Regions from separate parts of the Streptomyces sp. NPDC002309 genome, predicted to be linked through region 2. Evidence: predicted binding sites of a transcription regulator. Region 2 holds the regulator's gene; the other holds the start of a gene.
What was found. Region 2 encodes HspR, which represses chaperone genes until heat shock. Its sites were predicted from a motif close to TTGAGNNNNNNNNNCTCAA; they were not measured.

Region 1: the regulator HspR is predicted to act here: its motif matches at 2,878-2,896, upstream of dnaK (molecular chaperone DnaK).

Annotation. Positions count from the first base shown of each region.
Region 1 is NZ_JBSFCI010000014.1:148,793-153,083, forward strand. Features, by position in the region: gene ACWCPM_RS14530 (HAMP domain-containing protein) at 1-753, opposite strand, end outside; gene dnaK (molecular chaperone DnaK) at 960-2,831, opposite strand; gene ACWCPM_RS14540 (OsmC family protein) at 3,059-3,484, opposite strand; partial or broken gene ACWCPM_RS14545 (vWA domain-containing protein) at 3,559-4,203, opposite strand.
Region 2 is NZ_JBSFCI010000002.1:235,946-240,236, forward strand. Features, by position in the region: gene ACWCPM_RS02585 (PA14 domain-containing protein) at 1-1,013, shown strand, start outside; gene ACWCPM_RS02590 (heat shock protein transcriptional repressor HspR) at 1,090-1,542, opposite strand; gene dnaJ (molecular chaperone DnaJ) at 1,551-2,732, opposite strand; gene grpE (nucleotide exchange factor GrpE) at 2,766-3,425, opposite strand; gene dnaK (molecular chaperone DnaK) at 3,422-4,291, opposite strand, start outside.

The DNA.
Region 1 (4,291 bases), on a different contig from region 2:
CGTGACCTCGTCGGCGAACGCGGAGAGCTGGTCGACCATCGTGTTGATGGTGTTCTTCAGCTCCAGGATCTCGCCCCGCGCGTCCACGGTGATCTTCTGGGAGAGGTCGCCCTTGGCCACCGCCGTCGTCACCTGGGCGACATTGCGGACCTGGGAGGTCAGGTTGCCCGCCATCAGATTGACCGAGTCGGTCAGGTCACGCCAGACCCCCGCGACCCCGGGCACCTTGGCCTGGCCGCCGAGCCGGCCCTCGCTGCCGACCTCACGGGCGACGCGCGTGACCTCGCCGGCGAAGGCCGAGAGCTGGTCGACCATCGTGTTGACGGTCTCCTTCAGCTCCAGGATCTCGCCGCGTGCGGGGACGTCGATCTTCTGGGAGAGGTCGCCCTTGGCCACCGCCGTGGCGACCTGGGCGATGTCGCGGACCTGGGTGGTGAGGTTGCCCGCCATGGCGTTGACGGAGTCGGTCAGATCGGCCCAGGTGCCGGAGACCCCCGGCACCTCCGCCTGGCCCCCGAGCGTGCCCTCGGTGCCCACCTCCCGGGCGACGCGGGTGACCTCGGACGTGAACAAGGACAACTGGTCCACCATGCCGTTGAACACGGTGGCGATGTCGCCCATGAGGCCGTCGGCGTCCTCGGGCAGCCGCGTGCCGAAGTCACCGTCCCGCACCGCCGTCAGGCCCGCCAGGAGCCGCCTGAGCTCCCGGTCGCCCGGCACCGACTCGGTGGCCTCACTCGTGTTGCTGGTCATGCGCACCCTCGATTCCCTCCCAGGGGCAATGCCGGCCGTTCCTGGATCCGCGCGACGAGAAATACGCCGCAGGCTAACAGTCTCCAGGGTGCGCACAAACCCTTCCCCTCATGCGCACATACGCGGCCTCACCCGGCCGGAAAAGGACCATGGACACTCCCCGGCGGCGCCACCGGACGGACATTCCGCGCGGCACCGCCCGGCGGTCAGGCCGCCCCGCCCTTCGTCTCCCTCTCGTCGTCGACGATCTCCGCGTCGACGACGTCCTCGTCCTGCGGGGCGGCGCGCTCCCCGTCGCCTCCGGCGGCGCCCTCGGGCGGCGTCTGCCGGGCCTGCGCGTACATGGCCTGGCCCATCTTCTGGCTGACCGCGGCGAGCTTCTCGACACCGGCGCGCAGTTCGCCGGTGTCGGCCTCGCGCTCCAGCGTCCCCTTCAGTTCGGTGATCGCCGATTCCACCTCCGACCGGGTCTCGGCCGGGACCCGCTCCTCGTTGTCGCGGAGGAACCTCTCGGTCTGGTAGACGAGTTGCTCGGCCTGGTTGCGGGTCTCGGCGGCCTCCCGGCGGCTCCGGTCCTCCTCGGCGTACTGCTCGGCCTCGCGCATCATCCGGTCGATGTCGTCCTTGGGCAGCGCCGAGCCGCCCGTGACGGTCATCTTCTGCTCACGTCCGGTCGCCAGGTCCTTGGCGGAGACGTGCATGATCCCGTTGGCGTCGATGTCGAAGGCGACCTCGATCTGCGGGACGCCGCGCGGGGCGGGCGGCAGACCGGTGAGGTCGAACGTGCCGAGCTTCTTGTTGTAGGCGGCGATCTCGCGTTCGCCCTGGTAGACCTGGATGCCGACCGAGGGCTGGTTGTCGGTGGCGGTCGTGAAGATCTCCGAACGCCGGGTGGGGATCGTCGTGTTGCGCTCGATGAGCGTGGTCATGATGCCGCCCTTGGTCTCGATGCCCAGGGACAGCGGGGTGACGTCGAGGAGCAGCACGTCCTTGACGTCGCCGCGGATGACACCGGCCTGCAGGGCGGCGCCGACGGCCACCACCTCGTCCGGGTTGACACCCTTGTGCGGGTCCTTGCCGGTGAGCTCCTTGACCAGGTCGGTGACGGCCGGCATCCGGGTGGAGCCGCCGACGAGGATGACGTGGTCGATCGCGGCGAGTTTGACGCCGGCGTCCTTGACCGCCTGGTGGAAGGGGGTCTTGCAGCGGTCGAGGAGATCGGCCGTGAGCTCCTGGAACTGGGCGCGGGTCAGCTTCTCGTCGAGGTGCAGCGGGCCTTCGGCGGAGGCGGTGACGTACGGCAGGTTGATCGTCGTCTCCGAGGAGCTGGACAGCTCGATCTTGGCCTTCTCGGCGCCCTCGCGCAGCCGCTGGAGCGCCATCTTGTCCTTGCCGAGGTCGATGCCGTTCTGGCCCTTGAAGCGCTTGACGAGGTACTCGACGATCCGCTGGTCCCAGTCGTCGCCGCCGAGATGGGTGTCGCCGTTGGTGGCCTTGACCTCGATGACGCCGTCGCCGATCTCCAGGAGCGAGACGTCGAAGGTGCCGCCGCCGAGGTCGAAGACGAGGACGGTCTGCTCCTCGCCCCGGTCCAGGCCGTAGGCGAGGGCGGCGGCCGTCGGCTCGTTGATGATCCGCAGCACCTTCAGGCCCGCGACCTCCCCGGCCTCCTTGGTCGCCTGGCGCTGCGCGTCGTCGAAGTACGCGGGCACGGTGATCACCGCGTCCGTGACGTCCTCGCCGAGATACGCCTCCGCGTCCCGCTTCAGCTTCTGCAGCACCCGCGCGGAGAGCTCCTGGGCGCGGTAGCGGGTGCCGTCGACGGAGCCCTCCTCGGGGAACCGCCAGTGCGCGTCCCCCATGTACCGCTTGACGGAGCGCGCGGTGCGCTCGACGTTCGTCACCGCCTGCCGTTTGGCGACCTCGCCGACGAGCACCTCGCCGTTCTTGGCGAAGGCCACGACCGACGGTGTGGTCCTGGCCCCCTCCGCGTTGGCGACGACCGTGGGGTCGCCGCCCTCCAGGACGGCCACCACCGAGTTCGTGGTCCCGAGATCGATTCCGACCGCGCGTGCCATCGCTGTCCCCTTCCGCCAGGGCGCCCCTTGAAGTCCAGCACAAAACTTGAGTGGGCTCCTGTCAATGGGGCCCTCGATCGTGCAGGCGTGCAGCGGCCATCGGGGTACATACCCGGGCAGGGCTCGCTCAGTCGAAGCGCTCCGTGCCACCCCGGTGGGGCACGGCGGTCTCCTCCGACGGGTCAGGCCGCCCCCGGAGGGACGGCCTGCCTCTGGTACCGCGTGCCTCAGGCGAGCTTCGCCGACAGGGTGATCGGGACGGCCTTCAGCGCCTGGCTCACGGGGCAGTTGACCTTCGCCTCCTCGGCGGCGGCGACGAACGCGTCGTTGTCCAGACCGGGGACGGTGCCCTCGACGGTCAGGACGATGCCGGTGATGCCCTCACCCGGCTGGAACGTCACGTCGGCCGAGGTGACGATCTTGGTGGGCGGGGTGCCGGCGCCGGCCAGGCCGTGCGACAGCGCCATGGAGAAGCAGCTGGAGTGGGCGGCGGCGATCAGTTCCTCGGGGCTGGTCTTGCCGTTCGCCTGCTCGGCGCGCGACGGCCACGACACCGGCTGCTGGCCGATGCCGGAGGAGTCGAAGGTGACGACGCCGTTGCCCTCGAGCAGGTTGCCTTCCCAGACGGTGTGTGCGGAGCGCGTGGTTGCCACGGTTGTTCCTTTCGCATGCTCTCGATGCGACCCCGTTTCCGGGGTTCTCACCCCCTATCCGATCACATTCCGGCTCATCGCACGCGGAACACCGGACCACGTGCGGTGAACGGCAGCCGGGCGCCCTGCGGAATCAGATACGCGTGCTCGCGCCGCACCCGCAGCACGTCGCACCAGCCGTCGGTGATCACCAGGACGGGTGCGCCCGGTGGGAAATCATCCGCCCGGTGCAGCAGGTCGATGCCCGGTTGCAGCACCGTACCGCCGCGCCCGTGCACCCTCACCCGTCCCGCGATCTCGGCGGTCGGCAGATAGCCCGCGTCACGGGGCGCCGCGTCGCAGAACACCACGCGCGCCGCCGGTACGTCAGGGGCCTCGGCGTACGACGCGATGGCGCCCAGCGCCTTGCCGAGCAGCGTCCGGTCCATGGAGCCGGAGGTGTCGAGCACGACACCGAAGGTGCAGCGGGCGATCTCCTCGGGCGGGAAGTGGCGGCCCGCGCGCGGGATGTCGGGCGTGGACGCCTGGCGCCGCGCGGGCCGGGCGTAGGACCGTACCGGTTCGGGGCGGGGCACGAACTCGTCGAACCAGCGGGCGAGTCGCGCGTCCCACGGCAGCGGCGGATGGCTGAGGGCGCGGATCTCCTCGACCAGACCGCCGGGCAGGAAGCCGCGCTCCTGGCGCTCATGCAGGTCGAGCCCGCCGGCGAGGCCGCGCCGAGGAGGGGGTGACGGTGGCCTGCAACGCGGGAGCTCCTCGGACGGTCCTGGACGGTGCGACCAGTCTGAGCGGGGCGCGGACGGAGCG
Region 2 (4,291 bases):
CCTGGAACCAGACCTATTCCGCCGTGGTCAGCGGCGTCCCGACGATCACCCCGCCGCGGAACGTCACCGCCACCACCCCTTCGTACGGCGCGGTGATCAGCTGGAGCGAGCCCGCGGAGAAGGACACCGAGACCTACTCGGTGCGGCGCTCGCCCGCTCCGGCCGACGGCACCCGCACCTGGACGAGCGTCGACTGCCGCGACCGCGCCACGAGCACCGACCCCTCCGGCAACACGGTCCACAGCTGCACCGACTACGACGGCGACCAGGGCGCCACCTACGCCTACGTGGTGACGCGCAAGGACATCCACGGCCGCTGGTCCGTCGCGTCACAGGAGATCCTCGTCACCCGCCCCGGCGACGAGATCGCCCCGCCGGCCGTGACCGATCTGACCGCGCAGGCCCTGGAGTACGGCGTCAAACTCGACTGGGACGCGAGCCCGGTGGAGGACCTGGCCGAGTACTGGATCTACGAGCAGTCGCATCCGCAGCAGCACCCCGACTACCTCCGCACGGTGGACGCCACCAAGTCGGAGACCCTGCTGCGGATGCCGGCCGACGGCGAGCAGAAGCACTACGTCGTCATCCCCGTGGACCGGTACGGCAACGCCGCGACCTTCATCGGCGACATCGAGGACGACGGGACCTACTGGAGCGACCCGGTCTCCGCGGTCTCCGTCACCGAGCTGGACCTCCGCCCGACGACCGAGGCCCCCGAGCCCACGGCGTGCGATCTGGGCGCGTTCGTCGACCGGTCGGGCAACGTCCTGGTGGACCCGTACTGCTACGGCTCGGCCTTCACCGAGGCCGACGGCTACCACGTCCACCGCTGGGACCGGGCGACGAACACCTGGGTCCGTCTGACGGAGACGCCCGCGACGACCTCGTACTGGACCGACACCAGTGCGCCGGCCGGCACCACCGTCCACTACCTGGCCTCCTTCACCAAGGAGGACGGCACGGAGGCGTTCACGGACGTGGCCACCGCCGCCACCCTGCCCAGCGGCACCTGAGTCGAAGAGCACAGCGAAGGGGGCCCGGCGGTTCTCACCGAACCTCCGGGCCCCCTTCGCGTACCTGCGTTCCTGCCTAGTCCTTGGCCTTCTTCGGGCGCCACACCACCAACGCGCTGGTCTGCTGGACCTCCTGGTACGGCACCAGGTCGCGGCGGTAGGACGCGTGCACCGCGGCCTCGCGCTGCTGCATCGCCGCCGCCGCGCCGTCCAGCCCGGCCTGGAGCTCCGCGACGCGGGACTGAAGTGCCGCGACCTGGTTCTCCAGTTCGATGATGCGTTTGATGCCGGCCAGGTTGATGCCCTCGTCCTGCGACAACTGCTGCACCTGGCGGAGCAGTTCGATGTCGCGGGCCGAGTAGCGGCGGCCCCGGCCGGCGGTGCGGTCCGGAGACACCAGCCCCAGCCGGTCGTACTGGCGCAGCGTCTGCGGGTGCAGGCCGGACAACTGGGCCGCCACCGAGATGACGTAGACCGGGGTCTCCTCGGTCAGTTCATAGGGGTTGCGTCGACGGCCGTTGATGTCCATGGCTTCACTCATGCTCCCTTCGCGGCCTGGAACAGCTCCGCCCGCGGATCCTCGTCCGCGGTCGCCTCGCGATACGCCTCCAGCGCGTCACGAGCCTTCCCCGTCAGGTCCTTGGGGACACTCACCTCGACGGTGACGAGCAGATCCCCCCGGGTGCCGTCCTTGCGGACCGCGCCCTTGCCCCGGGCCCGCATCGTGCGGCCGTTCGGCGTGCCCGGCGGAAGCTTCAGGGTGACCGAGGGCCCGCCCAGGGTCGGGACCCTGACCTCGCCGCCGAGTGCCGCCTCCGTGAACGTCACGGGGACGACGACGGTGAGGTTGTCGCCCTTGCGGCCGAACACCGGGTGCTCCTTGACGTGGACGACCACGTACAGGTCGCCCGCCGGGCCGCCCCGCTCGCCGGGCGCGCCCTTGCCGCGCAGGCGGATCCGCTGGCCGTCCGAGACCCCGGCCGGGATGCGCACCTGCATGGTCCGCGAGGACTTGGCGCGTCCGCTGCCCTTGCAGACCTCGCAGGGGTTCTCCGCGATCAGGCCGCGGCCCTTGCAGTCGGGGCACGGGTCGGTCAGCGAGAAACCGCCGCCGGAGCCGCGCGCGACCTGGCCGGTGCCGACGCACGTCGGGCACACACGGGGTGTGCCGTTGGCGTCGCCGGTGCCGGAGCACGCCTTGCACGGCGCCTGCGAGGACATCCGCAGCGGGACCGTCGCGCCCTCGATCGCCTCGGTGAAGCTGAGGGTGACCTCGGACTCGATGTCCTGTCCGCGCCGCGGCTGGGTCCGGGTGCCGGTCGTGGGGCCGCCCCGGTTGAACAGGCCCCCGAAGACATCACCGATTCCGCCGCCGAAGCCGCCCGCCTGCCCGCCCTGGCCCTGGGCGCCGCCGAAGAGGTCGCCCAGGTCGAAGTTGAACGAGCCGCTGCCCGCGCCCGGCCCCGGGCGGAAGCCGCCGTTGCCGAACAGGGTGCGCGCCTCGTCGTACTCCTTGCGCTTCTTGGGGTCACCGAGGACGTCGTTCGCCTCGGAGATCTCCTTGAAGCGTTCCTCGGCCTTGGCGTTGCCCTTGTTGGCGTCCGGGTGGAACTCGCGGGCGAGCTTGCGGTACGCCTTCTTGATCTCGGCCTCGGTGGCGTCCTTGGGGACGCCGAGAACCTTGTAGTAGTCCTTCTCGATGAAGTCCTTGGTGCTCATCCTCGACGTCCCTCCTCCCTCATCCGTTCAACGTCAGCCCTCGTCCGGGCCACCGCTCTCCTTGTCGTCGGCCTGCGCGTCGCCCTCCTCGGCGGGCTTCACGGTCTGCGCGCCCGGCTGGGGCTCGGCGACGGCCACCCGCGCGGGGCGGATGGTGCGTTCGCCGATGCGATACCCCGGCTGGAGGATCGCGACGCAGGTCGTCTCGGTGACGTCCGGCGCGTACGAGTGCATCAGGGCCTCGTGGATCGTCGGGTCGAAGGGCTCGCCCTCCTTGCCGAACTGCTGAAGGCCCATCTTGGCCGCCACGGTCTCCAGCGACTCGGCGACGGACTTGAAACCGCCGACCAGCTCGCCGTGCTCCCGGGCCCGGCCGATGTCGTCGAGCACGGGCAGGAGCTCCGTCAGGAGGTTCGCGATCGCGATCTCCTTGACGGTGATCCGGTCGCGCTCGACCCGGCGACGGTAGTTCTGGAACTCGGCCTGGAGCCGCTGGAGGTCCGCGGTGCGCTCGTTGAGCGCGGTGCGCACCTGGTCCAGCTGGGCCACCAGGGCCGCCGTCTGGTTCGCGTCCCCGGCCGGGGCCGCCCCCTCCTCCGGGGAGGGGGTGGCGGCCTGCGGCTCGGCGTCGTCGGGAGTCGCGCCGGAGGGGACGTCGGGCCTCTCCTCGAAGCCCGGGGTCTCCTCCGTCACGCGGCACCGTCCTTGCGCTCGTCGTCCACGATCTCGGCGTCGACCACGTCGTCGTCGGCCTTGGGCTGCTCGGCGCCGCCCGCGGTGGCCTGGGACGCCTGGGCGTCGGCGTACATGGCCTGGCCCAGCTTCTGGGAGACGGCCGCGACCTTCTCCGTGGCGGTGCGGATCTCGGCCGAGTCGTCGCCCTTGAGCTTCTCCTTCAGCTCGGCGAGGGCGGCCTCGACCTCGGTCTTGATCTCGCCGGGGACCTTGTCCTCGTTGTCCGCGAGGAACTTCTCCGTCTGGTAGACGAGCTGCTCGCCCTGGTTGCGGGACTCGGCGGCCTCGCGGCGGCGGTGGTCCTCCTCCGCGTACTGCTCGGCCTCCTGGCGCATCCGGTCGACCTCGTCCTTCGGCAGCGAGGAGCCGCCGGTGACGGTCATCTTCTGCTCCTTGCCGGTGCCGAGGTCCTTCGCCGTGACGTGCATGATGCCGTTGGCGTCGATGTCGAAGGCGACCTCGATCTGCGGGACACCGCGCGGCGCCGGGGGCAGACCGGTCAGCTCGAACATCCCGAGCTTCTTGTTGTACGCCGCGATCTCGCGCTCGCCCTGGTAGACCTGGATCTGCACGGAGGGCTGGTTGTCCTCGGCGGTGGTGAAGATCTCCGAACGCTTCGTCGGGATCGTCGTGTTCCGCTCGATGAGCTTGGTCATGATGCCGCCCTTGGTCTCGATACCGAGGGACAGCGGGGTGACGTCGAGGAGCAGGACGTCCTTGACCTCGCCCTTGAGGACACCGGCCTGGAGGACGGCGCCGATGGCGACGACCTCGTCCGGGTTCACGCCCTTGTTGGCGTCCTTGCCGCCGGTCAGCTGCTTGAC